DNA from 4 places in the Pseudovibrio sp. WM33 genome. Region 1 is predicted to be linked to each of the others. Evidence: riboswitches for the same ligand, from Rfam matches in the RefSeq annotation. Region 1 holds a riboswitch; each other region holds the start of a gene.
The links. Region 1 has a riboswitch for thiamine pyrophosphate ahead of thiB (thiamine ABC transporter substrate binding subunit). Riboswitches for the same ligand answer to the same signal wherever they lie in the genome.
Positions count from the first base shown of each region.

Region 2: another riboswitch for thiamine pyrophosphate. It lies ahead of PsWM33_RS17840 (ABC transporter permease); the one in region 1 lies ahead of thiB (thiamine ABC transporter substrate binding subunit).
Region 3: another riboswitch for thiamine pyrophosphate. It lies ahead of PsWM33_RS16455 (hydroxyethylthiazole kinase); the one in region 1 lies ahead of thiB (thiamine ABC transporter substrate binding subunit).
Region 4: another riboswitch for thiamine pyrophosphate. It lies ahead of thiC (phosphomethylpyrimidine synthase ThiC); the one in region 1 lies ahead of thiB (thiamine ABC transporter substrate binding subunit).

Region 1 covers NZ_LMCK01000092.1:16,588-24,347, forward strand. The annotation lists gene PsWM33_RS18205 (alpha/beta fold hydrolase) at 1-193, opposite strand, end outside; gene PsWM33_RS18210 (amino acid synthesis family protein) at 159-767, opposite strand; gene PsWM33_RS18215 (GntR family transcriptional regulator) at 879-1,577, shown strand; gene PsWM33_RS18220 (DUF1330 domain-containing protein) at 1,577-1,867, shown strand; gene PsWM33_RS18225 (thiamine ABC transporter ATP-binding protein) at 1,874-2,566, opposite strand; gene PsWM33_RS18230 (ABC transporter permease subunit) at 2,553-4,100, opposite strand; gene thiB (thiamine ABC transporter substrate binding subunit) at 4,076-5,068, opposite strand; TPP riboswitch at 5,090-5,196, opposite strand; gene katG (catalase/peroxidase HPI) at 5,313-7,490, opposite strand.
Region 2 covers NZ_LMCK01000090.1:552,680-560,439, reverse strand. The annotation lists gene PsWM33_RS17850 (CHASE2 domain-containing protein) at 1-2,019, shown strand, start outside; gene PsWM33_RS17845 (ABC transporter substrate-binding protein) at 2,092-3,030, opposite strand; gene PsWM33_RS17840 (ABC transporter permease) at 3,057-3,767, opposite strand; TPP riboswitch at 3,941-4,048, opposite strand; gene PsWM33_RS17835 (hypothetical protein) at 4,178-5,944, opposite strand; gene PsWM33_RS17830 (adenylosuccinate synthase) at 5,982-7,274, opposite strand; gene PsWM33_RS17825 (DMT family transporter) at 7,642-7,760, shown strand, end outside.
Region 3 covers NZ_LMCK01000090.1:232,313-240,072, reverse strand. The annotation lists gene PsWM33_RS16465 (xanthine dehydrogenase family protein molybdopterin-binding subunit) at 1-486, shown strand, start outside; gene PsWM33_RS16460 (Lrp/AsnC ligand binding domain-containing protein) at 563-799, opposite strand; TPP riboswitch at 1,010-1,118, shown strand; gene PsWM33_RS16455 (hydroxyethylthiazole kinase) at 1,160-1,915, shown strand; gene thiD (bifunctional hydroxymethylpyrimidine kinase/phosphomethylpyrimidine kinase) at 1,915-2,718, shown strand; gene PsWM33_RS16445 (TRAP transporter substrate-binding protein) at 2,732-3,835, shown strand; gene PsWM33_RS16440 (OmpP1/FadL family transporter) at 4,129-5,388, shown strand; gene PsWM33_RS16435 (SDR family oxidoreductase) at 5,455-6,234, opposite strand; gene PsWM33_RS16430 (UDP-2,3-diacylglucosamine diphosphatase) at 6,501-7,307, shown strand; gene PsWM33_RS16425 (glycosyltransferase family 4 protein) at 7,304-7,760, shown strand, end outside.
Region 4 covers NZ_LMCK01000073.1:43,959-51,718, forward strand. The annotation lists gene PsWM33_RS12505 (N-acetylmuramic acid 6-phosphate etherase) at 1-368, opposite strand, end outside; gene PsWM33_RS12510 (hypothetical protein) at 536-2,503, opposite strand; TPP riboswitch at 2,687-2,807, shown strand; gene thiC (phosphomethylpyrimidine synthase ThiC) at 2,923-4,722, shown strand; gene PsWM33_RS12520 (FAD-dependent oxidoreductase) at 4,719-5,660, shown strand; gene thiS (sulfur carrier protein ThiS) at 5,657-5,854, shown strand; gene PsWM33_RS12530 (thiazole synthase) at 5,856-6,623, shown strand; gene PsWM33_RS12535 (thiamine phosphate synthase) at 6,623-7,216, shown strand; gene PsWM33_RS12540 (HesA/MoeB/ThiF family protein) at 7,213-7,760, shown strand, end outside.

The DNA of each region.
Region 1 (7,760 bases):
CAGTGCTTCCTCCATGCCCCGGCATGTTTATCGCAATAACACGATGCGTTTTCGCAAAGTGCTCGATTTGCGGTTCCCAAGAAGCATCCTGCATGCCAACCCCGTGGACCAGCACAAGCGGCTCACCTTCACCAACCTCACGGTAGCAAACAGTGCCCTTAGGATGTGACAGCTGCAGGGTTGTCAACGTCATGTCCCAGCTCCTTAAGGTCCTGATAGCGATCACCAATCCGGTGGTGCGGGCGTCCTGAGAGTGAAGCTCCCAGCGCGATGACGATTTCATCTGGGCCCGGTGCATCGGGAATAGCAAGCTGAATGGTGAGATAGTGTGAACGGCGACCACCATCATTCTTGTCCATCAGCGGAATCATGATCGGAGCGTTTGCACCAGCGCGGGTGTTACAGAACGCCAGATAGGTTTTAGCGCCAACAGCTTCACGGTAAAAATTGCCAAATTGCAGCGTGTGAATGAGCGCGGAGGCGTGCTCAACTTCACCATTCACACCAACGACAGCTGCCTTGCCGTAGCCTTCAACAGCCTCACCAGAACCTGCAAAGTTGATAATCATGTCCGTCAGCAACTTGCCAACAACGGGTGCAACATCATGGATGCCCGGACGCAGATCTTCAACAAAGCCCTGCCCAGCCCATGGGTTTTTGACGACAGCAACTGCCGCAATCATCCGCAATGGGGTCTCTGCTTTTTTGCCACCTTCAATCAGCGTGTCTTCCACGTGAAGAAGTGTCTTGCGTATCTCTGCTGGCATTGGTCTTCCGTTCATTCCACTGTCAAATTCAATGGTGATAAGATGGTATACCATAATACTGAATGTCAATACCTTCTTGCGAATGAAGTCAACGCAAGCTAGATTGCTGCCATGATCTCTACTGCAAATAATCCTTTGAAAATTGAGCGTCCCACCATGACGCTTCGCGATATGGCTCTTGAGAAAATGAGAGCCGCTATCATTGCCGGGCACTTCCAGTCAGGAGACCGTTTGGTCGAGCGGCCACTTTGCGACCAGCTTGGCGTAAGCCGTTCAGTTGTAAGGGAAACAATCCGATACCTTGAAGCAGAAGGCCTTGTTGAAATTCTGCCAAACAAAGGCCCGATCGTTGCCAAACTGGATTGGGAAAACGCGCAGCAGATCTACGAAATCCGCATGCTTTTGGAGACCAGTGCCGCACAAAAATGTGCTGAACTGGCCAAAGATGGGGATAAGAAAAAACTTGCTAAAGCGCTCGCTCAGCTCAAGTTGGCCTACAGCAGTGGCGAAACAAACGACCTGTTTGAAGCAACAACATTATTCTATCAGTGCATTTTTGATATCAGCGGCCAGAATGTTGCATGGGAAGTGGTACAGCGACTCAACGGTCGCATCAGCCGCCTGCGCGCAATGACTTTGGGTACTCGTGATCGCCATGATGCTGGTTACAAACGGATCGAAAAAATCTACTCCGCAATCGAAACCAACGACCCTCAGGCCGCTGCTGCTGCCATTCAGTTACATCTGACGGAAGCTGCAAATATTGCCAAGACCCTTCTGACTGCAGAGCTGAGCAAAAGCGAAAAATAATGCCTAAAGCCTACTGGATTGCCCACGTCACAGTCACGGACGCTGACGCCTACACAAATTACACCCAGGCCGCTCCAGCCGCCTTCCAAAAATACGGCGCCCGTTTCCTCGCCCGCGGTGGAAAAACAGAACACCTGGAGGGCACCTCACACCCCCGCAACGTGGTCATAGAGTTCGACACCATGGAACAAGCCCTGGCCTGCTACCACTCCCCAGAATACCAAGAAGCCAAATCCCACCGCAAATCCGCTGCCTTGGCAGACATTATGATCGTCGAGGGAATGGAGTAAGCTCCCCTACCCCAAATACTCCCGCAATGCTGGCGGAGGGTTGTTGAGGAGTTGATCGGTCTCAGCGGGTGGGTGCGCTGACCCGTTGGCGACTAGGATTGCTTGATTGGTAATGCGGCGGGCGTCTTGTGGGTCGTGGCTGACCATAAGAAGCGTCGTGCCAGTTTCTGCGATGAGCTCCGCGACAAGATCCAGCATCTCAGCCTTAAGAGCAGGGCCGAGGGCGGCGAAGGGTTCGTCGAGTAACAACAGATCACGGTGCTGAACCAAAACGCGGGCAAGGGCGACGCGGCTCTGTTGACCACCGGATAGCTCAGCTGGCTTACGCTCTCCCATAGCTGCCAGTCCAACCCGTGAAAGAGCAGCTGTGACTTGCTCTTGCTCAGGCTTTGAGAGCCTTCCGTTAGGCCGCAAACCAAGAGCCACGTTTTGGGCGGCAGTTAAGTGAGGAAACAGGTTGCCATCTTGAAACAGCATGGCGATTGGGCGGTTTCCCGGAACCTGTTTGGTGAGTTCACCTTCTTTCCAGAAAAGCTGTCCCTGCGATATCTCGCGAAATCCGGCGATGGCCTCAAGCAGAGTTGATTTCCCCGCGCCAGAAGGACCAATAACGGCGACGCTGCTGCCAGCTTCAACGTACAAATTGGCATGCAACTCGAACGCGCCATTGGCAATGAGACAAGAGCTAAGCTTCAGCATGCCAGCGACCTCCCCGGTCTAAAATCCAGAACAGTACCATTGAAAGCACAAGCAATAAAAGAGCTCCGCCGGCTGCTGCCTGCATTTTGTATGCCCCCATCAAGCGGTAAATCTGTAAAGGCAGCGTTGCAATTTCCGGATCTGCAAACAGGGCAATCACGCCAAGGTCTCCCATGGAAAGTGCTGCTGCAAGCCCCGCAGCAAACCCGATCTGTGGCCGCATACGTGGAATGAGGACACGTGAGAAGAACACCCAGCCTTCCATATTCAGAGACAAGGCCAACCGTCCATGTCGCGAAACCGTATCTCGTGCAGCAGGGACAAGAATGCGAAGTGCAAACGGCAATGCCATCGCCGCGTTGACAAGTGTCGTCACTGGAAGAGCAAGGTCAGACGGGTTTGCCCATGGACGTATAATGATAAACAAGCCCGTTCCAATCACCAGCGGGGATGCCGCTAATCCCAGAATTCCAGCAAGTTCAACCACACTATGCCGGCGAACGGCGATTGCGGCTGCCATAGGCAACGCGAACAGCAACAAGATCACCGTGCTGGCTGCGGCGACAGCAACGGAAACGAGTGCCGCCTTCAACACAATAAACGGTACCAGAAACAGACCACTAAGCCCTGACAGAACAACGGCGCTGAGCGGCAAAAGCAAAAACAGCGTTGCAAGTGAAATCCAGAGGATGTCTGCGACAGGTGCACCACCATCCCAGCGCTGGATCGCTCGGTCCAGTCCTGCACCAAACCCTTCACCACGTGAAAGCTTCAGTGCTGCGAAAGCTGCAGCAGCAGTGAGCATGAGTTGCAATGCAGAAAGCAGCGCGGCCCGCCCAAGATCAAAATCGTATGTAAAAGCCTGATAGATCGCCAGCTCAATAGTTGTCGCCCGCGGTCCACCACCAAGCGTCAGAGCAACAGCAAAGCTTGTCAGGCAGATCGCAAAGATCACAGCCAGTGCACCAGGCAAGATGCGCGCGAGCATCGGGAGTTCTATCAGTCGAAATAAGGCTTTTCCATCACACCCAAGCTGCGCCGCAAGGCGAAAGCGCTCTGAGGGAACCTCTTGCCACCCCTGCAAGATCAATCGGGTTGCCAGCGGAAGGTTGAAGAAAACATGAGCCAGCACAACACCGTGGAGACCATAGATGCGAATGGGTGAAGCACCGAAATAGACAAGCACATCAGATATCCAGCCCGCACGGCCAAACACCTGTAGCAACCCAAGAATGGCAACGATAACTGGTAGAATGAAGGGGGCACCAAGCAGTGCAATGAGCAAACTGCGGCCCGGAAACCGCCGTCGCGCCAGGGCGCGCGCAACCGGCACAGCCAGCGCAACACTGATCACGGCAGAAAGCACAGCCTGCGTGAGCGTAAACTTGAGAGCGGCCCAATCGGAAGAGGAAAAGCCGTGACCCGCTTCTGCTCGCAGAGCAACCGTGGCCAACGTGCCAAGTATGAGTGCCGCGACAAGAAATGCCGCGGCAACACCGGGAAGCGAACTTACTGGCTGAGCGCTTCTAGCCATTCCGGCAGAGCCTCACGTCTTGCAGCAGCAGCTTCTTCAGGCTTAAAGAACAAAGCTTTTTCCGGCACCTGCAGTGTGTCAAAGCCAGCAGGTAAACCACCTTTAGGTGTCACAGCAGGGTACATCCAGTTGGTTGTTGGAATGATTGTCTGGAAAGCATCTGAAACCATGAAGTTCAGGAACTTGTCTGCCAACTCTGGCTGATCAGTCCCGGCAAGCTTTGCCGCTACTTCAACCTGCATGTAATGGCCTTCTTCAAACGCGGCAGTGGTCTTGCTGTTATCTTCCTCGGCAATCAGGTGGTAAGCCGGAGACGTGGTGTAACTGAGCACCATGTCCGCTTCTCCATCAAGGAAAAGACCGTAGGCTTCAGACCAGCCTTTTGTAACCGTCACGATGTTATCGGAAAGATCCGCCCACACATCAGCAGCTTCGTCTCCGTAAGCCGCTTTCACCCAAAGCAGCAGCCCGAGGCCGGGTGTAGAGGAGCGTGGATCTTGAATAAGGATCTTGGCATCGCTCTTCGCAAGCTCGCGGAAGTTGGTTGGTACGGTTTCGCCAGCCTTGTGTACGAAGGCAAAGTAGCCCCAGTCGTACGGCACAAAGGTTTCGTCAGCCCACTCCACTGGCAGTGTGTATTGGGCCTCAACAGTGTGTGGTGCAAACAGGCCAGTTTTCTTGGCAGTCTCTACCAGATTGGTGTCCAGACCCAGCACCATATCGGCATCCGAGTTCTTACCTTCAAGACGAATGCGGGAAAGCAGTGCTGCGCCATCTTCGACGCCAACAAGTTTTAGGTCACATTCACATACAGCCTCAAACGCTTCTTCCACTTTTGGGCCTGGGCCCCAGTCAGAAACGAAGCTGTCGTATGTGTAAACTGTCAGTTGAGGCTTCTCAGCAGCCATCGCTGATGTTGCAGTGAGTAATCCCGCAGCAATTAACAGATGTTTCAAGTCATCCTCCATTGCGGCGAGAGGGCAAGGATGGATGAAACCGGTACCCTTCCCTCCGCCGGTTCTAGCCGGTTCAGGTTCAACGGGTTCGCCACTAAAGCATCTCAGCACGACAAATACGCGCACCCCGAGGTCAAGCGGTTCTTAACCGGAAAAACACAGGAGCGCAACTGGATATAGCCAACGTCTGGAGAGCACCTGTAGGGAGTTGCAATAAAAAGCCCAGGCAGTTTCCTGCCCAGGCTCGTCGCATTTATTAGGCTGTCAGGTCGAAGCGGTCGGCGTTCATGACCTTGGTCCATGTTGCCACGAAATCGCGGACGAACTTTTCGTGGTTGTCATCCTGAGCATACACTTCAGCATAAGCGCGCAGGATTGAGTTGGAGCCAAACACAAGGTCTGCACTGGTTGCAGTCCACTTTGGCTTGCCAGATTTCCGGTCGCGGATCTCATAGGTGCCATCCTTGAGTGGGTGCCAGCTGTTGTCCATATCGGTCAGGTTGACGAAGAAGTCCGTCGTCAACTGACCTTCACGATCCGTGAAGACACCGTGCTTTGAACCGCCATAGTTGGCACCAAGAACGCGCAGACCACCAACGAGTGCAGTCATTTCCCAGCCAGTCAGGCGGAGGAGCTGTGCACGATCCAGCATCATTTCTTCCGGGCTAACAGCGTACTCTTGCTTCTGCCAGTTACGGAAGCCATCAGAAATAGGCTCCAACACTGAGAAGGATGTCGCGTCTGTCATCGCATCTGTTGCATCACCGCGACCAGAAGCAAATGGAACTTCCACGTTGAAACCAGCTGCCTTGATGGCATTTTCTACACCAACGTTGCCTGCCAGCACGATCACATCTGCGATTGAGGCTCCTGCCTGTGCTGCGATTGGTTCAAGCACAGCCAGAACTTTGGCAAGCCGGTCTGGCTCATTGCCAACCCAATCCTTTTGAGGAGCGAGGCGGATGCGAGCACCGTTGGCACCACCGCGCATATCAGAACCGCGATAGGTACGTGCGCTGTCCCAGGCGGTTTTGATCAGGTCTTCATTGCTCAAACCACTTGCCGCAATTTTTGCTTTCAGCGCAGTAACATCATAGTTGGTGTTGCCTGCTGGAACAGGATCCTGCCAGATAAGGTCTTCTTTCGGCACATCCGGGCCAAGATAATTGGCTCTCGGTCCCATGTCGCGGTGTGTCAGCTTGAACCATGCACGCGCAAACGTATCTCTGAAGTACTCAGGATCTGCGATGAACTTCTGGCAGTATTCGTTGTAGATCGGGTCAACCTTCATCGCCATGTCCGCATCCGTCATGATTGGGTTGTGGCGAACAGATGGATCCGTTGGGTCAACAGGTTTGTCTTCTTCCTTGATGGAAACAGGTTCCCATTGCCATGCGCCGGCAGGAGATTTTACCTGCTCCCATTCATGGCCGAACAGCATATCAAAGAAACCCATATCGAATGTGGTTGGGTGTGTGGTCCACGCACCTTCGATACCAGAGGTAAAGGCATTTGTTGCCTTGCCATCCTGTCCGGGGTTAGACCAGCCAAAGCCCTGCTCTTCAAGACCAGCAGCTTCCGGTGCGACACCGATGTTATCGACAGCACCGCGTCCATGGGTTTTACCAACGGTGTGACCACCGCACGTCAGCGCAGCAGTTTCCTCGTCATTCATTGCCATACGAGCAAAGGTTTCGCGGATCTGATCAGCTGTTTTTTGCGGACCGGGAACGCCATTCACGCCTTCAGGGTTCACGTAGATCAAACCCATATGGGTTGCTGCAAGCGGGTTTTCGAGCGTTGAAGGGTCATCTAGATCGTCATAGCGCTCTTCACTGCGCGCAAGCCATTCTTTCTCAGATCCCCAATAGGTGTCGATCTCCGGACCCCAGATATCCTCACGGCCAAACCCGAAACCAAAGGTTTTCAGACCCATAGAGTCATAGGCGATAGTGCCTGCGAGAATAATCAGATCAGCCCAGGAGAGAGCGTTGCCGTACTTTTTCTTGATAGGCCAAAGCAAACGGCGTGCTTTATCGAGGCTTGCGTTATCAGGCCAGGAGTTAAGCGGAGCGAAACGAATGTTGCCGGAACCGCCGCCACCGCGACCATCTGCAAGACGATAAGAGCCAGCTGTGTGCCACGAAAGGCGGATCATCAGGCCACCATAATGACCCCAATCCGCTGGCCACCAGTCCTGACTGTCGGTCATGAGCGCATGGACGTCTGCCGTCACCGCTTCGAAGTCGAGTGATTTAACAGCATCATGATAGTTGAAGCCTGGGTCCATCGGGTTGGTACGCGCACCATGTTGATGGAGGATGTCGAGATTCAAAGCATCAGGCCACCATCGGGTAACCGGCTTATCCATCGATGTATTCGCGCCATGTACCACCGGACAAACACCGACTGTCTTGACATCGTTACCGTGCATTGCTGTCTCCACTATCTAATTTGGCTCTTGCTGGTTTTGACGTTGCGTTTACCTTAAGCGGTGAGACGAAACGATGCATCCAGCAAATTCTAGACTGAATATAGGTCGCCAAACACATTAAGTGAAATTGCATCTTCTACGCATATCAATAAGTTTTTCTTATCGTATAAATTTGAAGGTAAACGAAGGTGCTTAGATTGCTCCTCTGAGCTCTCCTCATCACACACGGAAATGCTTTTCGCGAGGTGAGGAAAGCATCAGGTCTGCCCT
Region 2 (7,760 bases), on a different contig from region 1:
GCGGTTGTATCCTGTCTATTCATTGCAATAGCAATACTTGTCCGTACCCTATACCCGCAGGTACTGGATAACGTCGGATATCTCAGCCAAAACGCGCTGCAATTGGCATGGCCAAACACAACTTCTACGCCGCCAGTTTACACGATCCATCTTACGCCAGAATCAATCCAGCAAACGCAGGAGCCGATATATCAGCGTCTGGAGCTTGCACAAATCCTTCAAAAACTGGGGGAGTATAAGCCCAAGCTTCTGATTATAGATGCAGACTTCAGAAAAGCCGATCCGACCTCCCCCACCTTAAGAAGCCGAATCTACGACGATCTGCAGCCCTCCTTGCGGGCGACTTATCCAAATCACGACCTGCTCTTACAAACCATCATCTCTCATTACCCAGTCCTGCTCAGCAGACCGTTGAGCGAAGCCGTAGCTGAAAAACCTCCTCTTTCCAACTACATAAGGTTCTCGCAAGCCACAGGATATCAAAGCGACACCCAATACGCACACGGTTCAAATGCGCTGTTCTATCCACTTCAACTCCAAAGCGACACAGCGCAGTTGCCATCCCTCGCAGTAGCGGCATGGAGCCTGTCCAATCAGACAAACACGCAACCGTTCCAGGTCACGCAAGCAGAAGATGGCTATCAGCTAAAAAGCACTGATATCCAAATTCCTGTCACTGAAGAGACGGAAATGCTGGTGTTCAAAACAAGCAATGCCAGCAATTTCATCCTTGCAGCGAGCGATGTCTTAAAGAACAGAGTATCCTCCAAACTCTGGCCACCAGCTTCTGGAAGTCAGTTCGTCATCGGCACTCAGGACAGAAGTTCAGAACGACATGCACAGGCACTGCAAACACTTCAGTCTGGCAACTTCCTCAATATACCCACCTGGGCACAATACGCTGAAATCCTGGCACTAATCGGATTTGGCATCGTCATTGCGATCATATCCGCCACGCAAGGTTTCTGGTTAAGTCTGTCACTTACAGGCGTCGCTGTCTTGGTCATCAACGGAGTTGCATTCCACCAATTCGCTCTGCAAAACACCGTCCTTGAGCCATTCTTCCCATCCTTCGTTATCCTGCTGATATTCGCTTTCTCCTGCACAATCCGGCGTGTGACATTCAAGAGTCACAGAAACCAAACAACTGAACGCTTTGCAGGAATTCTCTCTCCCAAACAGATGCAAAAGGTACTGGCGAAGTCAGAGCAACTCCCTCTGGAGGGTCAGCAACGTGAAATCACAAGCCTCTCGACACGTTTGAGGCACTTTCACCGGTATTATGAGGGTTTGTCTCCTCAGGATCTCGCAGGCTTCTCCAACGGCTTCCAAACAGCTCATCTCGATGAAGTGCATATCCACGATGGTACACTGAACACGCTGAGCACATCCGGCCTGAATGCTTACTGGAACGCGCCGCTCGATGACCCATTCCACGCTGCTCATGCCTGTCGAACAGCGATTGAAATGCAGAAGCAAATGAAGCGCTTCAATCTCAAGGATCGTTTCAATTTCAACCAGAAAAATATGAAAGACCACGCAGTCACAATCGATATCGGCATCTCAACCGGCCTTGCAACGCTCGGCGAAACAGGTACACGGCGTCATTTCAGGTACGCCCCGCTCGGTAAATGCGTTGATTTAGCGGAAGATTTAGCCCGTCATTGCAAAGATGCCGGTCACAGCGTTCTTATGTGCGAAACCACACGCGGTCAGATGCCTGAATTGGCGGCATTGGAGACAATTCCAGTCAAAACCAGCCGTTACCAGATGCGTTCCTTTGCGTTGCTAGGTGATCCGTCGCTCGCTTTTTCAGAAAACTTCCTCAAGCTCAAGAACGTCCACTGCAACATGGTCTTCGCGCTGTTTGAGGAGAATGACAAGAAGAAAGCCCTAACACTGGTAGATGAATGCAAATCACTCTCTGAGGGTGAGTACAACACCATCTATGCTGCTTTTGAGAAATACATCCTCAGCGATCTGGCTCAACACGAAGCGGTCAAGGATGCAGCGCAATAACGGCATTTAGCCTACAAATAAAAAGAGCCCCCGAAACTCGGAGGCTCAAATTTTAGTTTAGACCTATACCGGTTAGCGCAGTTCAACCGCGTAGGTTTCAACTGGAGGCGCTGTTTTAATGAGCCCCTGCTCAATCAGAAAGTTTGCAAACCGTTCATAACGGCCATTGTCCAAAGCAGCTGGACGGCTGGCAAAACGCGGCAGAGTATCCGCCCAGGCACGCTTGTTCAGCTCATCATCCAGATTTGGATAGACCTCAAGGAAGCTCTTCCAGGAGTCCTGCGGATTATTAAGCAGATAAACGGTAGCCGCCTCAATCGCATTGATGAACTTCTTCAAACGCTGATCATCCAGCTTGTCTTTGTGAGCCACATAAATCAGCTCATCATAGACAGGCACACCGTTCTCTTCAGGATAAAACGCTCGGCCTCTCGCACCTTCAATCTCCATCTGGTTCAGCTCGAAGTTACGGTAACCACCAATCACAGCATCAACCTGCCCAGCCATCAAAGATGGTGAGAGCGAAAAGTTCACGTTGATCAGCTCAACATCGTCAGAACTGAGACCTGCAGTGGAAAGCATCTTCCCAAGCATGGCGTTCTCAAACCCGGATGTGGAATAACCAATACGCTTACCTTTCAGGTCTGCAATCTCCTTGATTGGTCCATCTTCCAACACAATCAGTGTGTTCAAAGGCGTAGAGACCAGCGTCCCGATCCGCATCAGCGGCATGCCCTCATCAATTTGTGGGTGCAACGTCTGCTGATAGGAAACTGCAATATCACCCTGCCCTGCTGCAACAAGCTTTGGTGGCATGGAAGGATCAGCAGGCTCAATCAGCTCAACTTCAAGGCCCTCTCTTTCAAAGAACCCCCGTGCCTTGGCAACCACGATTGGTGCATGGTCTGGATTCGCAAACCAGTCCAGCAACACAGTCAGCTTGTCCGCTGCTTGCACTTGAAGCGTGCTCGCAAGCATTGCCGCACCAAACAGCATACTTAGTTTTTTCATAAGGTTACGTCCTCATACTCTGAGACCTAGATCTCTTTCTGCCAATAGATCATCCGAGAAGTGGCGAACTCAACAACTGCCCTCAGGCTCAACACCATCACCGCAAGCAAAATCAACGCCGCAAACATCGTCGCTGTTTGCATGCGTGCATTGGATTGCAACATGATGAAAGCCAGACCGCCTTTTGCACCAACCCACTCTCCAACCACCGCCCCAATAGGAGCGAACACCGCTGCAATGCGCATACCAGAGGCCAGAGACGGCAAGGCGGCTGGAATTCGAATGTAGCGAAGTGTTTGCCAGCGGTTCAGGCCATGCAGCTTGCCAAGGTCGAGCAGTGATTGATCAGTCCTGCGCAAACCATCGAAGAAAGTCGAGGTCACAGAAAAGAAGATCACAATCACGGCCATCACAACCTTGGAGGCGAGCCCAAAGCCGAACCACAGCACCAGAAGCGGTGCAATTGCAAACACAGGAAGAGATTGGGTCGCTGCAATTGGAGGCAGCAGAAACAGGCGTATCCGGGGAGACACTGCCAGCAAAACAGCCAGCGAAGCTCCAGCACTCACGCCAAAGAGAAAGCCGAGAACAGTCTCCCAAGCGGTAATGCCTGCATGATGCAGCAGAAAAACGCCCTGATTGAGAAAAGCGGAAAAAACCGCCGCCGGACCTGGCAAGAGAAACGGAGGAAACTCTCCAATCCGAACCACACTTTCCCAAATGGCGATAAAAAGCAAAATCCCGAAAAGACTTCGGAGAATTCGTTTCAAAGCTCGCTTCAGCATGTAGACTCCCAACAATGGCATTGGGCATCACAAACAGGCGGAAGAACGGAGCTACATTAGCTCTCTGGGATGTTTTCAGCACAGGATCTCTCGTTACAACAAATGCAAACATGGAGATCCGGGAAGAATGGCTCAGGTCCCGTCCCTTCGCCGGCATTACCCGGATCAGGTTCAAAGGGTTTAGCTCATCGCAATCTCAGCTTTTCGAAAGAAAAGCACCCCTCGGAATAGCAAGGAACATGCGCGTTTCTGCTGAAGGATGCAAGCAGATTTTACTCTGACGGACGACAGCATAATGAAAAAGGCCTCAACTCTGAGAGAGCCAAGGCCTTTGAAATCTAAGCTAAACAGCTGAAACTAGATTACTTCCAGCTCTTGATTGCCTGTGCTATAACTTTGTTGCCGGTTGTACCTTTTTCAAAGGTCAACATTGCACGGCGACCGCTGTTGTACAGCAGTGGAACATCAATCCACTCACGCTCAGCAAGACGCTTCAGGTTCTTCGCTTTTTCTTCATCACTGTCAGACAGCGCAATCCAGAAGAGAGTGTCAGAAACCTTCACGGCAGCACCATCAAGCGGATCACCTGCTTCGGACTCTGTCTTCTTCAGGATCAGGCCAGGCACCTTCTCAACACCCTTTCCATCAAACCCTTCTGGGAAGATGAAGTTCAGCTCAAGCAAATGACTCGCTGGCAAAGACCGATCGCTATTCGGCTTCAATGTCATCTCAACAGAGAAGTTACGAGATGGCAGCGTCGCAACAGCCTTGATGACAGAATCGCCGTTAGCTTCATCCAGTGACCAAACAACGTTCCCGCGTGATGCAGAACCTGCGGCACCCGGCGTCAAGGCCTCTTCGTAAAGTATGCTCTGTTGTGCAACAGGAGAAACCGCAGCTTCCGTTCCAATGGTTTCAGCTGGCGGAACAGAGTTGGTCTCAACTGCAGTACTTTGCTGTGCAGGTTCCGTCACCGGCAGAACCTGCACAGAAGGTGTGTCTTCTGCCGGCGCTGCTGGAGCTTCGACCACACGCACGACTGGAGGCTCAGTTACTGTCTCGGTTGGCGCTGCGCTGGACGAATTCCGGGTAATCCGGGTCGTCTGCACCCGTGTCGCATCCGGAGAAACCTTTGCCCCTTCATCAGATGGCAACAAGCGGTCGGTGTTCTTCTTCGGCGTGCGTTCCGGCTGAACCCGAAGCGGCTCATCTTCATTAGAAGGTGCGCTTTCTGGCGCAACAGTCTCACCGGTTTCAACTGGAAGCACTAAAGAGAGAATAACATCGCGCAGACTATAGACACCTGCGGTAACACCCAAGATTATCAGTATGACCACAATTATACCGACAATACCCGATGTATTGGAAGGCTTCAGCCCTTCTTCCTGCTCAATCGCATCGCCAACGCGCTGCGCAACGGCTGGTTTGCGGGAGGAAGCAGGTTTTCGGCTTGTCTTTGGCTTAACCTTGGCAGGCTCATCGATCTCAGGACGCGATTTACCTTTTGTTTCCAGCTTAGTCCGCCGTGCCTCACCCGGCACCCAAGAGCGCTCTTCTGCGCTCGTCTCGACAGCACCTTTGGTTGGCAGAGACGCAGCAGGTTCACCCGTCTCTTTGTCATCCATAGAGCCAAGGTCAGGCTCTTTGCGCTCGCTGGCAGATTCAGGTAGCTGATCACGCGCCATCTGATTGGCCTGATGAGCGGCGTTGCCGAGGTCCTGCGCAGCACGAACCGCCTCTTTAAACACATCTGCTTTAGCAGCAGGTGCTTTTGGCTCATCGCGCGCTGGAGTATCGGCCTTTGTACCTGCCTTAGGCGTATCTCCAGCAGGTGAAGATGCAGCAGAGATTTCTGGAACAGCAGATTTTGGAGCACTTGGAGCTTGGGTGGTTTTAGACCGCCCCAACCCGAGAGACTCACGAGCAGCTTCCGCTTCGACCTTACGAATGGCCTCTTCAAGCTTCAGCTGCTCCTCAGTGATCTGGGAGGGAGACAGAGGTGGGTCGTAACTTTTAAGTTGCTTTACAATTGCATTCCGCGCGCGTTGATAAACTGCCCGCCGTGCAGAACCTGTGTTCTCTTGTAAACCAGCTACCGCTTTTTTTAGAACGGAATTGTAGTCCGCCATTTAACTGCCCATTGCCCCCAGAGCTTCATATCAAGACTTAATCCTGGAATGGATTCTGAACCAGGATTGTGTCATCACGTTCAGGGCTTGTTGATAACAGAGCAACCGGAGCACCAATCAGCTCTTCAACATGCCGAACGTATTTCACAGCTTGTGCTGGCAATTCTGCCCAAGTCCGTGCGCCTTTGGTCGTTTCCTTCCAACCAGGCAGGGTCTCATAAATAGGAACAACCCGCGCCTGAGCACCTTGAGATGCCGGAAGGTAATCGATTCGCTCACCATCTAGCTCATAACCAACACAAATCTTAATTTCATCCAGTCCGTCCAAAACGTCAAGCTTTGTCAATGCAATCCCATTGATTCCGCTGGTGCAAACGGTTTGTCGGACAATCACTGCATCAAACCAGCCACACCGACGACGACGACCAGTGTTCGTTCCAAACTCGTGCCCGCGAGTACCGAGGAACTCACCAACTTCATTCTGCTGTTCGGTTGGGAATGGACCTTCACCTACACGAGTGGTGTAAGCTTTGGTGATACCCAGAACGTAATCGATGGAGTTTGGTCCCAGACCACTACCAGCAGCAGCCTGACCCGCAACTGTATTGGAGGAGGTTACAAACGGATAAGTGCCGTGGTCGTTGTCCAGCAGCGCGCCCTGCGCACCTTCAAACAACAAACGCTTACCTTCACGACGCGCTTTGTCCAGCATGTACCAGGCTTTATCCATGTACGGCAGGATCTTATCAGCAACGTCTTCCAGCTCTTTGTAGATGGTCTCAGCAGAGATCTCATCGCGACCCAGACCGCGCAGAATAGCGTTGTGGTGGGTCAGCAGACGATCAATCTTGGCTGGCAGCGTGCTCATGTTTGCCAGGTCCATCACGCGAATTGCACGACGACCGACTTTATCTTCATAAGCAGGGCCGATACCGCGTTTGGTGGTACCGATTTTGGTACCTGCCGGGCTTGCATCTTCACGCAAAGCATCAAGCTCGCGGTGCAGGCTCAGAATAAGAGTAGCATTGTCAGCAACACGCAGGATTTCCGGGGAGATCTTAACGCCCTGCTCTTCAAGACGTGCAATCTCAGCAACCAGTGCATGAGGGTCAATCACAACGCCATTGCCAATGACAGAGAGTTTCCCACGAACAACACCAGATGGCAGCAGTGCCAGCTTGTAGCTCGTTCCGTCAATTACAAGCGTATGACCTGCATTGTGTCCGCCTTGGAAGCGTACAACGACGTCGGCTTGCTCAGAGAGCCAATCGACAAGTTTACCCTTACCTTCGTCACCCCATTGTGACCCAACTACGACAACGTTGGCCATGATTCTTCAGCCCTCCTGCGGCTGCCAGCGTATTCCTAAAATACGCCGTCATACGATTTGCTATTTCTGTATAAAGTGGCTTGCCAGCTCAGAATGCAAATCGTGAGAGACAACATAAGAAACCCCGGCGTAAGAGCCGGGGCGCAGTTACAGCGCCTTATAATCTGTCAATCTCTTAAATACGAGCCCTTTTCCTTCAAAATTAGGCCAAGACTGTAATTTTTGCGATCAGAGTGAACCTCTGTTGATTGTTTTACTCGCAAATCGGGTGGTACAGCCACAACAGCAAGTGATATTACTAGCTCAAGTTCCAATTTCTCATTTTTTGCAATTCCTGCAAGAAATTTCACTAAGTTGAATACGCTTTATGAACGCACAAAAACTTGACTGGCTGGGCTGGTCTATTCTTCTCTTATTAGGCACCTTGTGGGGTGGCGCATTTTTCTTTGCCAAAGTCGCAGTCGCAGAATTCAATCCCATCACACT
Region 3 (7,760 bases), on a different contig from region 1:
GCAGCGGAAAAAGTCATGCAGGATGAATGTACTTATCCAAATGGCACGCATGTGTGTGAGGTGGAGATTGATCCGGAAACGGGCAAGACGGACGTGGTCAGTTATGTGATTGTGGATGATTTTGGCGTGACGGTGAATCCGATGCTTCTGGCTGGTCAGGTGCATGGTGGTGCGGGGCAGGCGATCTCGCAGGCGTTGTGTGAGAACACGGTTTATGATGAAACCGGGCAGCTGCTGTCAGCGTCCTTCATGGACTATCATGTTGCGCGTGCTGATGATATGCCGAATTTCGACTTCTCGACGAGCAATGTTCCTTCCACGACAAATGCGATGGGTATCAAAGGGGCTGGTGAGGCTGGTTCTATTGGAGCGGCGCCGGCGGTGATGAATGCTGTGCAGTATGCGCTGCGCAAGAATGCAGGTGTTGAGCATATAGATATGCCCGCGACGCCGGTTGCTGTGTGGAGCGCAATTCAGGATGCTTAAAGCTAAGTTATCAAGACTTTAGAGCTTGAAAAGAGATTGTGCAGGCGGGCTGGTGTCCCGCCTGTTTTCGTAGGTATCAGAACGCTTTGAAGGTGATGATGGTTCTGGTGTCCTGGATGCCATCGAAGACCTGAACCTTGTCAGCAACGAAGTGGCCGATGTCGTCGTCATCGTTGACGTAGAACTTGGCCAGCAGGTCGAAATCCCCGGAGGTGGAGTAGATTTCGGAGGCAACTTCTGCGTCCGCAATTGCATTGGCAACCTGATAGGTTTTTCCGAGCTGGCATTTGATCTGTACAAAGAACGGAATCATTAATCTGCTATCCTTCTGTCCCGTAAGACTGATTTGTCTTTCAGGGCTGCGCTCAAAATTGAGTTTGCGTTGTTTTGTGAGCATTTTGCGTTGAAGCTGCGTTTTTTTGCAAGCTTTTGCGTTTTTTAAGCGAAATCTACCCCCAGTTGCCTTTTGTCGCTGCCTCTCGTTTCCGCTTGCAGTTCGCTCTCTTGTTTGCTAGCAAAAAATTCTAACCAATGGGGGTGCTCGGAAGTGACTGACGGGCTGAGAGGCGCAAAGCCAACTCCTAGAACCTGATCCGGATTGTGCCGGCGGAGGGAATTGGGATGAGTACCAAGGTAATCGTTCCCGCCGTAATCTATAGGGGAGCGAAAACAAATGTCCTACACAACTGAAAATCTCTGGGAAGTCTTTGAGAGCGTGCGTGAGCGTGGGGTTCGGGTTCATTGCCTGACGAACTCTGTTGCGCAGAGCCTTACCGCGAACATCATGTTGGCTTGTAACATTGTGCCGTCCATGACAGCGGCCCATGATGAAATTCCTGCATTTGTCGAGAGTGTTGACGGGTTGCTCCTCAATCTTGGTACGCTGGATGGAAAGCGGCGGCATGGTATTCGGCTTGGGCTTGAAGGGGCTGCCAAAAAATCTATGCCCGTGGTGCTGGACCCAGTTAAAGTAGATCGCTCAGACATTCGCATGGAGTTTGCGAAAGATATTCTGAACGAGAATGTTTCGATCCTCAAAACAAACATGACTGAGAGCGCTGGGCTGAGTGGGGCTGTCACCGAGAACACATTGATAGTGCGCACCGGTATTGAAGACGCTGTGTTTGGCCGGGAGACGACCTATACCGTGGGCAATGGGCATGCTTATATGGACAAGGTGACTGGCATTGGCTGTGCGCTGGGCGGTGTGCTGGCTGGTTTTGCCGTTACCGAGCCGGATAAGGAACTTGCCGTGCTTGCTGCACTTGCTGTCTATGGTGTATGCGGCGAGATTGCCGCAGAGCAGGCGAACGGGCCGGGAAGCTTCACTCCAGCTTTCATAGATACCCTTTATAGCTTGAAGGCTGACCAGTTCAACGAGCGTCTCAAGCTCGAAACAATGAATAATAAAGGTGGGGTATTGGCCTAATGAGTGCGATTGCAGTCACAATTGCAGGGTCGGATTCCGGTGGTGGTGCCGGAATTCAAGCAGACCTGAAGGCCTTTTCGGCTCGCGGTGTCTATGGGGCCAGTGTCATCACTGCACTGACGGCCCAAAACACCAAAGGTGTGACAGGTATTCATGATGTGCCGCCAGCATTTGTGGCGGAGCAAATGGATGCTGTTTTTTCTGACCTGAAGGTGGATGCTGTGAAAATCGGCATGCTTTCACAGCCAGAGATTATCGATGTTATTGCCACAAAGCTGGCGGAATATGATGTTAAGCGCGTCGTTCTTGATCCGGTGATGGTGGCCACTTCCGGAGATGTTTTGCTGCAAAACTCCGCTGTTTCCGTGTTGAAGCAGAAGCTGTTTCCAATTGCGGCGTTGATTACGCCGAACATGCAGGAAGCAGCCTTTTTGCTTGGGCAGCCGCTGGCTGGATCTCGTGAAGACATGCACAGACAAGCATTGCTGCTGCTGGATATGGGTGCAAATGGGGTTCTGCTGAAAGGCGGGCACGGATCTGATGATACCTGTGATGATCTCTTCCTCTCTTACGATGTGGAGAGGTGGTATACAGCCTCACGGCATGACACGAAGAATACACATGGGACTGGCTGCACCTTGTCTTCTGCGATTACAGCCGAGCTTGCCAAAGGGCTAGCGCTGCAAGATGCCATTGGTGAAGCAAAAGAGTATATTAGTCAGGCGATCAAAGCTGCGGATACGCTTGATATAGGCGAGGGACATGGGCCTGTGCATCATTTCCATGAATTCTGGTCTGAGTAATAAGGCGGAGATAATGACCAAGAACAAAGAAAACAATCTGACCCGCCGTCAGGCGCTTGGGCTTACAGCCGGAGCGGTTGCTGGAAGCGCTGCACTTGCTGCGCCAGCACTGGCTCAGGATGCTGATCCGGTCATCGAATGGCGCATGGTAACCAGTTGGCCGAAAAACCTGCCGGGTCCTGGAATGTCTGCGCAACGCATTTGTGATCGCATCAACATTATGAGCAATGGTCGGATGCGTGTTCGCCTGTTTGCTGCTGGTGAGCTGGTTCCGGCTTTTGAGGTGTTTGACGCTGTTTCAAGCGGTACTGCACAGATGGGCCATTCAGCTGCCATGTACTGGGCTGGCAAGATGCCCGGATCAGTGTTCTTTACGACAATTCCGTTCGGCCTTTTGCCTCAGGAACACACTGCATGGGTGGATCAGCTTGGTGGTCAGGAGCTCTGGGATGATCTTTACGCGCCATTTGGTGTGAAGCCGTTTATGGGGGGCAACACTGGCCCAACCATGGCTGGCTGGTATCGTGATCCTGTTGAGACGCTGGATGACCTGAAAGGCCGGAAGCTCCGTATCGCTGGCCTTGGTGGTGAGATCTTGCGTAAGCTTGGTGTTACTCCGGTCAATATTCCAGCCTCCGAGATTTTCACCAGTCTGCAAACGCGTGTGGTTGATGGTGTCGAGTTCCTTGGTCCATGGAGCGACAGTGCGCTGGGCTTTCAGAAGCTGATCAAATACTACTACGGTCCGGGCTTCAATAAGCCGAATGGCACGGGTGAGGCTATCGTGAACGCTGTTGCGCTGGAGGGGCTGTCTCCAGAACTACAGGTGGTGGTTGAAGAGGCTTGCCGCGTGGAAGCTGATCTCGCTCTGTCTGAAGCAAATGCACAAAATGCTGCCAGCCTGAAAGTGCTGCAGGAAGAGCATAGTGTTGAAGTGCGTGAGTTTCCGGAGGAGGTGCTAACCGCCTTGAAGGAAACCAGTGCTGAGGTGCTGGATGTTTACACCCAGAAAGACAAGAGGGCTCGTAAGATTTATGAGGGTTACATAGAAGCGCAGAAGCTTCTGGCGGGGTGGAGCGCTCTTTCATTGGGCAAAAACATCTCTGCAAGAGGTTAGTCGGCAGATCAAATCGTGTTTGAAGGGCCCTCCATATGGAGGGCCTTTTGTTATGCGGACGTTTTGTCACAGAAAATGTTTCAGTGTACCTGCCTGAAATGCGAATAACCAAGTGATTGTGAGCCCGCTAGGTATTGTTGTTTTGTGAAGTTAGCTCCCTTTACCCTTAAATATGCCAGTGCAATTAGTTTGTAACATTTTCCATTCTAGTGAAGAGAGCCGAATCAATAAGTAACTCGTAGTTTGATCATGGCACTGCTTGATTGTTTTCTTGAGAACAGAAAGTACCGTGCATGTCCAGATATCTACCCATTACGATCGCTAGTCTTTCTTCTTTGCTGATTGCGTCTGATGCTTTTGCCGGTGCTTTTGCTGTTCGTGAGCAATCGGCGTGGTATCAGGGACTTTCCTTTGCGGGAAATGCGACCATCTCGAAAAGCCTCTCCAGCATGTATTGGAACCCGGCGACCATGACTGGCCATGATGGGGTGCAGATGGAATCCTCGCAGACCATCGTGTTTCCACGTGCAACGGTTGATCTGGATACGGCGACGATTGATTTCTTTCCTGTACCGATTACGGGAGTTCCATATTCCTCCGGAGATATTGGAGTAGATGCTTGGGTGCCTGCAGGTTATGGGACTTGGAAGGTGAATGATCGTCTGTCTCTCGGGATCAGTTCGAATGCGCCTTATGGTTTTGAAACCAAACCTCAGATTGAGTGGGCGGGGCAGGTCTATGCGAGGTCTTCCCGCGTTCTAACTGTCAATGTTACACCAACGGCTGCTTACGAACTGACTGATAAGTTCTCGGTCGGGGTGGGCTTGCAGCTTCAGTATATTCAGGTTCGATTAAAATCAGGATTTGGGGTTGCTGCAGCGGCTCCAACTGCAGAGTTGCGTGGTGAAGATTATAATCTTGGGTTTGGGGCAACTGTTGGAGCGCTCTTTAAGCCATGGAAGGGTACTCAATTGGGTATCGGATATCGTTCTCCGGTTGAGCAGAACCTGAAAGGGCGGCTGGTTATTGGAGGTAATGCACCAATTCCTATTCGTGCGAACATCATTATGCCGGAAACAGTAACCGTTTCCTTCCAGCAAGAGCTGAATGAGCGTTGGCGCGGGATGGGGACGTTTGAGTGGACACACTGGTCACGCTTTGGAACGTTCCCTGTTTTTGATCTACAAGGTACCGAAGTTTCTAATCTTCCATTTCAGTACAGCGATGGCTATTTCATATCTCTTGGGACTGAATATGACTTTACCAGCAGTATTACAGGACGATTTGGGGTGGCCTATGAGTGGTCTCCGCTTAATGAAGGCAACCGGGGTCCGCGTTTGCCTGATGCTGATCGCTTCTGGCTCAGTGCTGGGCTGAGCTATTTCTACGAGGATTGGCTTGAAGTTGATTTTGGCTATTCGCACTTATTCCCGGTAAGCGAAAAGATTAACATCATGCCTGGCCACCCGTTCTATGAAGGGATTACCATTCAAGGACCGGTCAATGACACTAATGTCGACATTATCAGCTTTGGCGCCCGTTTGAAGTTCTAAGAGTTTGCTGCAATAGCTGATTTGGTTTGCCTCCCGGCGGTTTGATTGCGGGGAGGCTTTTCATTTTTAGAAAGCGCTTGGGTAGAGGCCGCCGTCGAGCAGGAGATTCTGGCCTGTGATGTATCCAGCATGGGCTGAGCACATGAAGGCGCAGGCTTTGCCGAATTCTTCCGGATTGCCGAGACGCCTTGCTGGGATCTCTTCTGAAGACAGGCGTTTGGCTTCTTCAATGGAGATGCCGGTCTGCTCTGCCTGACGCTCGAAGCCACCTTTCAGGCGGTCGGTGTCGAACTTTCCGGGCAGCACATTGTTGATAGTGACATTGTGCTGGGCGTATTGACGGCAGACGCCTGCCAGGAAAGCCGTGAGACCTGCACGGGCGCCGCTGGACAGGTCCAAGCCTTCAATAGGCATCTTCACGGACATGGAGGTGATGTTGACGATGCGGCCAAAGCGGCGCTCTGCCATGCCATCAATGACTGCCTTGATCAGTTCGATCGGGGTGATCATGTTCTGGATGACACCATCCTGAATCGCCTGACGGTCCAGCTCTTTGAAGTCTTTGCGTGGTGGACCGCCGTTGTTGTTGACGAGGATGTCCGGGTTTGGGCACGCTTTGAGAACGGCTTGCTGGCCTTCTGGTGAGGAGATATCTGCTGCCACGGGAATGACTGAGATGCTGTGTTGTGCTGCCAGTTCGCTCGCGATTTGGTCGAGTCGTTGCTCGTTGCGTCCGTTGATTACGAGATCACACCCAGCCTCTGCCAGTGCTTTTGCTGTTCCCAAACCCAGCCCACGGCTGGATGCGCAGACAATGGCTTTGCGCCCCTCAATACCCAAGTGCATTTCAACATCCTAATGAATCGGTGAATTGTGAAGGGTAGCCTACATTCTCAGAAAGGTTTGAGCCAGTCAGGATCAAGCTTAGCAAGCAAATAGAATATTCACTTGAATTGCAGGCGCTTGCTTTGCTCTACTCTAATAAACGGGGAGTAATGTTACTTGAGATTCAAGCAAGAAACTGACAGGTTTTAGTATATGTATCCTGTCATATTTGTTTCTTGTGAATCAATTTAAAGGAAAGAAGGTTTTCTTATTCCGGAGGCTTCGTGGTGACCGGGGATTCTACTAGTAAAAAATATAGAAGCTTGTTTTTGTCTGATGTGCATCTGGGCACACGCGGATGTCAAGCTGATCTCTTACTGGACTTTTTGAAGCAAAACGACGCTGACACGGTTTATCTTGTCGGCGACATTATTGATGGCTGGCGGCTGAAGCGGTCCTGGTATTGGCCTCAGCTGCATAATGATGTGGTGCAGAAGCTCTTGCGCAAAGGTCGCAAAGGGGCACGGATCGTTTACATCCCCGGCAATCATGATGAGTTCCTGCGGGACTTCTTCGGCATTCATTTTGGGGGTGTTGAGGTTGTTGATCAGGTCATTCATGAAGGAGCCAATGGCAAGAGGTACCTTGTCATTCACGGTGACCAGTTTGATGTGGTGGTGCGTCATGCAAAATGGCTGGCCTTCTTTGGTGACTGGGCTTATGTGAGTGCGCTCAATCTCAATACAGTGCTGAATTATTGCCGTCGTAAGCTGGGGCTGACCTACTGGAGCCTGTCTGCGTGGGCGAAGCTGAAGGTAAAGAACGCCGTCAACTTCATTGGTAAGTTTGAGGAAACACTGGTTTCCGAGGCGCTGCGTCAGAAGGTGGATGGGGTGATCTGTGGTCATATCCATCATGCGGCTGATCATGAGACCAACGGCATCCACTACATAAACACTGGTGATTGGGTAGAGAGTTGCACTGCCGTTGCTGAGAACTTTGATGGAACGTTTGAGGTTATTCATTGGGGCGATGGCAAACGGGACCAGAGTGAGCCTGCCAGCGAGAGTTCTGACGGACAGGTGGCCGCATGAGCTCGATCCTGATCGTCACCGATGCGTGGAAGCCCCAAATCAACGGCGTTGTGCGGACATTGGAGCGGCTTGCTGTTGAGCTGCGCTCCATGGGTATTCGGGTTGAGTTCCTGACGCCGCAATCGTTCCATAGTATCCCTATGCCATCTTACGGTGAGATCCGGCTGAGCCTGACGCTGCCGCATATCGTGCGTGGGTTTATTGAGAAGTACGACTGTGATCATCTGCACATCGCGACCGAGGGGCCGTTGGGTCTTATGGCACGGCAGGTGGCAAAGCGGGACGGACGTGTTTTCACCACCAGTTATCACACGCGCTTTCCTGAGTATTTGCAGGCGCGGTATCCCGTTCCGCTGTCCTTCAGCTATTCTTGGCTGCGCCGTTTTCATAACAGCGGGCAGGGATGCATGGTGGCGACGAGTACTCTGGAAGCTGACCTGTGCATGCGTGGGT
Region 4 (7,760 bases), on a different contig from region 1:
TCCTGCGGGCGTAACAATCCAGCTTCGCCGCCTGCCAGACCATAGATCAGGCGATGCTCTGGCCAGCCAAATGTAGGGATGAGTTCAATGCCATCCAGAACGCCCAGTCTGCCTGAGGTCCCTGCGCCGACGTACACAAGTCTACCTTCGGTTCCATGTAATCTTTGGGCAGCGGCATCAATTGCGGCTTCCAGCTCACCCAACGCAGACCAGACAGCGTTGAGGGCTTGCATTTGACCACCGAGCAAGGCCTTGAGGACTTCGTCAGTCCCCCATGTTTCCAAGCCCGCATAACGTGAAGATCTTTGCTCAGTTTCACGCCACTCCTGCGGATTGGAATGTTCTGGAAACCCCACTTTTTTGGATATGCTGGACACGAGACTCTCCCTGATACCAATAGCATACCAACAACTCGGAATATGGCAATGATATATTAGATAAGACCCGTAATTTGAGTAAATCCAATAGATTTCTTGCAGTTACCTGTGACAGTTGCAGGCCACAGGTATTGTTTTGGATCTAGTTTTCTTCACCATCAATCCCAGCGCGCTTCTTCTTCCCGGCGCACGAAGACAACCTGACGCCCATCTGGCAGCAACTGGCTGATTTGATCTGGGCCGCCGTGTTCATCAAACTCAACTAATCCAATGCCACTTGCATTCAGCAAGCGTCGACCATGATGCGTGCCCACAGGTTTGCGCGGAATAACCTTCATGCCGCGCCGTCTGGTGAGCCAGTTCAAGGGAGAGCGAGGCGCATAGAGCCAGCGGTTCAGATGGTCGAGTTTATCAAGCAGTTTGGCCGGGAACTCGTTTTTGATGCCACTGCTGCAGATTTGCCAGATGTCAGGCCCACGAGAATGTCCGCGTAACTCGACATCGTAAACAAAGGAATAGTGCACATCACCAGAAAGGATCGTAAAACGATCTGGCGTTTTGCGGTGGCGGAACACGTTCAAAATGCCATCTGCCGTTCCCGGATGTGCCATCCAGTATTCCGCATCCACCATGAGCGGCTTGCCCATGAACGTGAGCAGCTTCTGCAGCGTTTCGATCAGCTTTACGCCGTAGATCGGAGCTGCGGAGACGAGTAGCACGGCGTCTTTTCCGCGCAGAGATCGTTGTAAATCTGTGACCGCTTCCCAGTCCAGAAGACCCGAGGGTAGATACCCTGCCCGCTCTGATCTCCATCGGCGTGTGCGCGTATCCAACACCAGCAGTGGTGGGTCTAGTTCCCAGTGATAGTCCCAGTTTTCAAAGGCGAAGAGATGCTCCAGAAACTCATCGTAGCTATTTGTGCCGGGCACCGTGACAGCTTGCGTCATCGCTTCAAGTGTTCCACCTGAGAACGCTTCAGGTCGGTTGCCCCACCCCTGATTGAGCATATAGGCACACAAGGCATTGCCAATGATCCGTCGGGAGAACGGATGGCCGTAGGCGGTCTCTTCCCAATCACGGTTGAGGTTCCAGTCATCAGTGACATCGTGGTCATCAAAGATCATCGCAACCGGAAGATGGGCAAACAGGCGGCGCACCTGGCTGAGACCCGCAACAAACTCCATCAGGATTTTCTGTTCGCTCTCATAGAGCGCTGCTTCTTCTGGTGTCAGTCCTTCGGGTGCATCTGTCTCAACCAGATCCCATAGCGCTGGTGACCAGACAAGGAGGTACATTGCCAAGAATTCAGCAAGTGTGATCAGATGGTTATGGGCGTGATCAGCAGTGAAGATCGGTTTTTCTACGCCACCGAACAAGACAAGCCAGAGCTTTCGGTTCTTTTCCAGACTTGGGAGAAACTTTTCGCGGCGGTAGTAGGTGTCGCCGTGTTGGTAGAAATCTGATGCCTTTGCAGGCACTTTGCTTTCCAAGCCTGCCAGCTGTTCCTCAGTGATGCCGAGTTTTTCGATGAGCCCATGGATAGCTCGCAGCATGGGGCCAGCAACATCATCTGAGTAAATCTGATCGCCACTCATCACGAGGGCAGCTGGCCATTTTTCCTTATCAACTTTGGTGCCCTTCTCAGCTCTGATGTGCTTTGCCAGAAACTGATCGGCTGCGACCAGACCATCGCCGGATTCGTGATGTGGTTTGCGGCAGGACCCATGCAGGAGCGAGGAAACTTTTGAGCTCAGTAGAAAGCCTGGGAGTTCCTGATTTTCATAGCAAAGATCAAGCGCCCATACGGAATGATCCTGCCAACCAGCCTCCTCGTCATCCTCCATACGCAGAGCGAGGCGATAGTTGATCCAAGTGTCTTGCGGTAGAGGGCTTTGGAGAGGTAGATCGATCAGGAGGTAGTGGAGATGTGCCCCTGCTGAGATCAGGTTTACCTCGGTTTGCGCTTGTGTCAGCTCGTAGCTTTGCGGCTCACGGCCTTGTGGGAGCAAATCCAGTTTCACATCCGCCGGAGCGCGCACTGCGAGCCAGAATGTTAAACGTGAGGTTTCCAGTCGACGCAAGATTGGGCCAGCTAAAACGGATGGGAGAGAATAGTTTTCAAGCATTCGTTTATATTATTTTTCGCGATATCCAGATGTGAAATTCTTAGATGAGAGATAGGAACGCAAACCGCAAAATCCAATAAGTGTCAGCGACTCCCCTCTCATAAAATCCAACTTACAAAAGTTTTCTGAACCTCGCCTGAACCGAACCTGCCTTGACACTAGTTCATAATCGTTCTAGCAAAATCATGTATGCAGGGGAGTCTCACCAAGGAGACTGAGAGGCTGACAGAGCGCAAGCTCGGCGACGCGACCCTTAGAACCTGACCCAGTTGATACTGGCGTAGGAAGCACGGGTCGCGGGGCCTGTTTGAAGGGCCAGTGTAACAACCGCGATCTTAGCAGCAGAAGCTCTTTCTGCCGTTTCCCAGCCAAAACTCATCTGGTGTCTTTTTCGAGTTATAAACTTGAGGAGCACCATAATGACGACGCCAAACCCATCCATCACCACCGGTGCCTTGCCAGCAGCGCGTAAAATCTACGTTCGTGGCAGCCTGCACGAAGACGTGCTCGTGCCCATGCGCGAGATCAGCGTTCACCCAACTGCAGGCGAGCCTCCCCTCCCAGTCTATGACAGTTCCGGCCCTTACACGGATCCAACGGCAACAACGAATATTTTTGAAGGTTTGCCCGCTCTACGACGCAAGTGGATTGAGGCACGTGGTGACACGGAGGAGTATGATGGCCGTGAGATTAAGCCTGAAGACAATGGTTTTGTGAAAGGCGACCGACTTGTTCCTGAGTTTCCGGTGAAGCCTCGCCCCTTGCGCGGAAAGGACGGAAAAGCCGTCACCCAGCTGGCCTATGCCCGCGCTGGCATTATCACACCGGAGATGGAGTTCATTGCCATCCGCGAAAACCAGTTGCGGGAAGTGGTTGCAGAAGAGCGGTGTGGCAATGACTGGGGTGCGAGCATCCCTGATTATGTAACACCGGAGTTTGTACGTGATGAGGTGGCTGCTGGCCGCGCGATCATTCCGTCAAACATCAACCACCCTGAGAGTGAGCCGATGATCATCGGGCGGAACTTTCTGGTTAAGATCAACGCCAATATGGGTACATCTGCTGTAACCTCCTCTATGGAAGAGGAAGTAGACAAGATGGTGTGGTCGATCCGCTGGGGTGCTGACACGGTGATGGATCTGTCTACCGGTCGTAACATTCACAACACCCGTGAATGGATCATCCGCAATAGTCCTGTACCGATTGGGACCGTCCCGCTTTATCAGGCGCTTGAGAAGGTGAATGGAGTTGCGGAGGAGCTGACTTGGGAAATCTTCCGTGACACGTTGATTGAGCAGGCAGAGCAAGGGGTTGATTATTTCACCATCCATGCTGGCGTGCGCCTGCACATGGTGCCGATGACCGTTAATCGCGTGACGGGGATTGTCTCCCGTGGTGGTTCCATCATGGCGAAGTGGTGCCTGCATCATCACAAAGACAGCTTCCTCTATGAGCACTTTGACGAGATCTGCGATATTTGCCGCCAGTATGATGTGGCGTTTTCTCTTGGTGATGGATTGCGTCCGGGTTCCATTGCAGATGCAAATGATGAAGCCCAGTTTGCCGAGCTGGAGACGCTTGGGGAGCTGACCAAGATTGCATGGGCCAAGGATTGTCAGGTGATGATTGAAGGCCCCGGTCATGTGGCCATGCACAAGATCAAAGAAAACATGGATAAGCAGCTGGAATGCTGCCATGAGGCACCGTTTTACACGCTTGGCCCTCTCACCACGGATATCGCGCCCGGATATGATCACATCACCTCCGGCATCGGTGCTGCGATGATCGGGTGGTTTGGCTGTGCCATGCTTTGCTATGTGACACCAAAAGAGCATCTGGGATTGCCGGACCGGGATGATGTAAAAACCGGAGTGATCACCTACAAGATTGCAGCTCATGCAGCTGATCTTGCGAAAGGTTTGCCGGGTGCCCAGCGGCGGGATGATGCCTTGTCCCGTGCACGCTTTGAGTTCCGCTGGGAGGATCAGTTCAACCTCTCTCTCGATCCGGATACTGCGCGAGAGTTCCATGATGAAACGCTACCGAAAGACGCGCATAAAGTGGCTCATTTCTGTTCTATGTGCGGACCGAAGTTCTGCTCCATGCGGATCTCCCATGACATCCGCGCGGAAGCGCAAAAGGAAGGCATGGAGGCCATGGCGGCCAAGTTCCGGGAAGGTGGCAAGCTGTATCTGCCACTTGAAGGAACAGAGCAGTGATTACGATTGCAGGAGCTGGCCTTGCGGGGCTGGCTTCCGCCTATGAGCTGGCAAAGCGCGGTGCATCCGTCACTATCTTTGAAAAATCCGCTAAACCGGGCGAAAGCAGTGTCGCACGGTTTGCCGGCGGCATGCTTGCTCCGTTTTGCGAGCGTGAAAGCGCAGAAGAAGACGTTGTTACACTTGGGGTGCAGGCCGCTGATTGGTGGTCTCAGGTAACGCTTGTTACCCGGCACGGAACGCTGGTGGTTACTCCGCCGCGCGATCAGGCTGAGCTGACCCGTTTTGCACGGCGGACCTCACACTTTAGCGAGGTAAGCGGTCAAGCAATCGCAGAACTGGAGCCAGCATTGAAAGGACGGTTCGAGCGTGGGCTGTATTTCGCGGAGGAAGCTCATCTGGACCCAAGACAGGCACTTGATGATTTGGCCACTGCTGTTCAGAGGCTTGGAGTAGAGATCCGTTTTGGTACCAGCGCACCTCCTGAGGTTGATCTCAACTGCACAGCCACGGCTGCTAGCCTTCCTGACTTGCGGGCTGTGCGCGGTGAGATGGCGATTTTGCATTGTCCTGAAGTTCAGCTGTCTCGTGTCATCCGGCTCTTACACCCACGCATGCCGCTTTATCTGGTGCCGCGGGTGGATGGGTTGTTCATGATTGGCGGGACTATGGTGGAAAGCAACTCTGACCGCCCTCCTACCCTGCGGTCCCTTACAGAAATGATGAGCGCAGCTTTTGCCATTCACCCTGCTTTTGCCGAGGCCAGCGTAGTCGAAATTGGAGCGGGGTTGCGGCCTGCTTTTCCAGACAACTTACCTCGACTGCTCGAACATGACGGATCCCTTCACCTCAACGGCCTCTACCGCCATGGCTTCCTGCTTGCGCCAGCATTGGCACAACAAGCAGCACACCATCTTTTAAAGGAGACCTGCACATGAAGATTATCGTGAATGCGAAACCACGCGAGGTCACCAGCGAAACCTTGGCCGATGCTCTTACTGAACTGGAGTTCACCAGCCCCGCTATCGCGACGGCTTTGAACGGCAGTTTTGTTCCTCGTGAGGACTATTCTGAGACATCCCTTTCAGAAGGCGATCGAATGGAAGTTCTTGCGCCTATGCAGGGAGGGTAACATGCAGCTTTACGGTACAGGAATCAGCTCTCGGTTGTTGCTCGGAACAGCACAATACCCTTCTCCTGCAGTGTTGCGAAAAGCAATTGAGACCAGCAGAGCAGAGATCATCACGGTCTCTTTGCGGCGCGAGACGGCGGACGGGTCAGGTGCGGGTTTTTGGGAGTTGCTGAAGGATAGCGGCTGTAAGGTTCTGCCCAACACTGCTGGATGCCATAGCGTGCAAGAAGCCGTTGTGACTGCACAAATGGCTCGCGAGTTGTTTGGGACCGACTGGATCAAGCTAGAGGTTATCGGCAACTCAGACACTCTGCAGCCAGATGTGTTTGGATTGGTCGAAGCTGCGAGGGTTCTCTGTGCTGATGGTTTCAAAGTATTCCCTTACACAACTGATGACCTTGTGGTTGGCGAAAAGCTGTTGGAAGCCGGGTGTGAACTGCTGATGCCATGGGGCGCACCCATCGGCTCTGGACAGGGCCTGCGAAATCCCGATGCTTTGCGAGCCATGCGAGCGCACTTCCTGGATGTTCCTTTGATCGTGGATGCAGGTATTGGACGGCCCTCTGACGCAACGCATGCAATGGAGCTTGGCATGGATGCTGTTCTGCTCAATACCGCAGTTGCAAAAGCAGGTGACCCGACTTTGATGGCTCAGGCCATGGCGCAAGCCATTGAAGCAGGGCGGAATGGATACATCGCAGACCCTATGGACCCACGCGACATGGCGGTTCCCTCTACCCCAACCCTTGGCATGGCAGAGTTGATCTGATGGAACGGTTTTATCTGATTGCCGGAGACGCGGACTGGATTGAAAAGCTTGTCCCCCATGGCGTGAAGCTTGTTCAACTGAGGATCAAAGAGCAACCTAAACAGGTTATTCGACAGCAAATTGCTCAGGCTCGAGACTTTTGCAATCAGCACAGCACTCAACTGATCATCAATGACTATTGGGAGCTGGCATTAGACCTTGGCTGTGATTTCGTTCATCTTGGGCAGGAAGACATGGACAGTGCTGACTTTGCTGCACTCCGGAAGGCTGGTGTTCGCTATGGCCTTTCTACCCACGATGAAGCGGAGTTAGATCGCGCCCTCTCCTTCAAGCCTGAGTACGTTGCTTTGGGGCCGGTGTACCCGACCAAGCTGAAGAAGATGAAGTGGGCACCACAAGGCCTAGAGCGGGTCAGCCGCTGGAAAAAAATGGTTGGAGAGACACCTCTTGTTGCTATAGGCGGGTTAACGCCAGAACGACTAGCCGGTGTGTTTGAAGCTGGTGCAGACAGTGGAGCGGTGGTGACTGACATTTTGCAAGCACACGACCCAACCGCTCGCACTCTGGAATGGGTGGAGGCTTGTAAGCAATGAAACGTTATGACCGCCAGATGATTTTGCCTGAAGTTGGAGCAGCAGGACAAGAGCGGTTGCGAGCCGCTCACGTTCTTGTCGTGGGAGCCGGAGGTTTAGGCTGTCCTGTTCTGCAATACCTTGCTGGTGCTGGTGTGGGTATCATCACGATTGCCGATCCCGATGTGATTGAGGAGAGCAACCTGCACCGGCAGCCCTTGTACTCACTCGCAAATGTGGGGGAGAGCAAAGCCTATGCGGCGGCAGCTCGGTTACATGGGTACAACCCAGAGGTGGAACTGCGCGCCCTCAACGTTGCTCTGGACCCTGCGAATGCGGGCGGACTGATTGCCCAGGCAGATATCATCGTGGACGCCGCCGATACGTTTGCTGCCTCTTACACGCTCTCAGATGAGTGCTACCGACAAGGCAAACTGCTTATCTCAGCCTCTGCGTTTGGAACATCCGGTTATCTCGGAGGTTTTTGTGGCGGTGCGCCGTCTTTGCGAGCAGTGTTCCCTTCCCCGCCAACCAACTCTGTTAATTGTGCCAGTGCGGGAGTTCT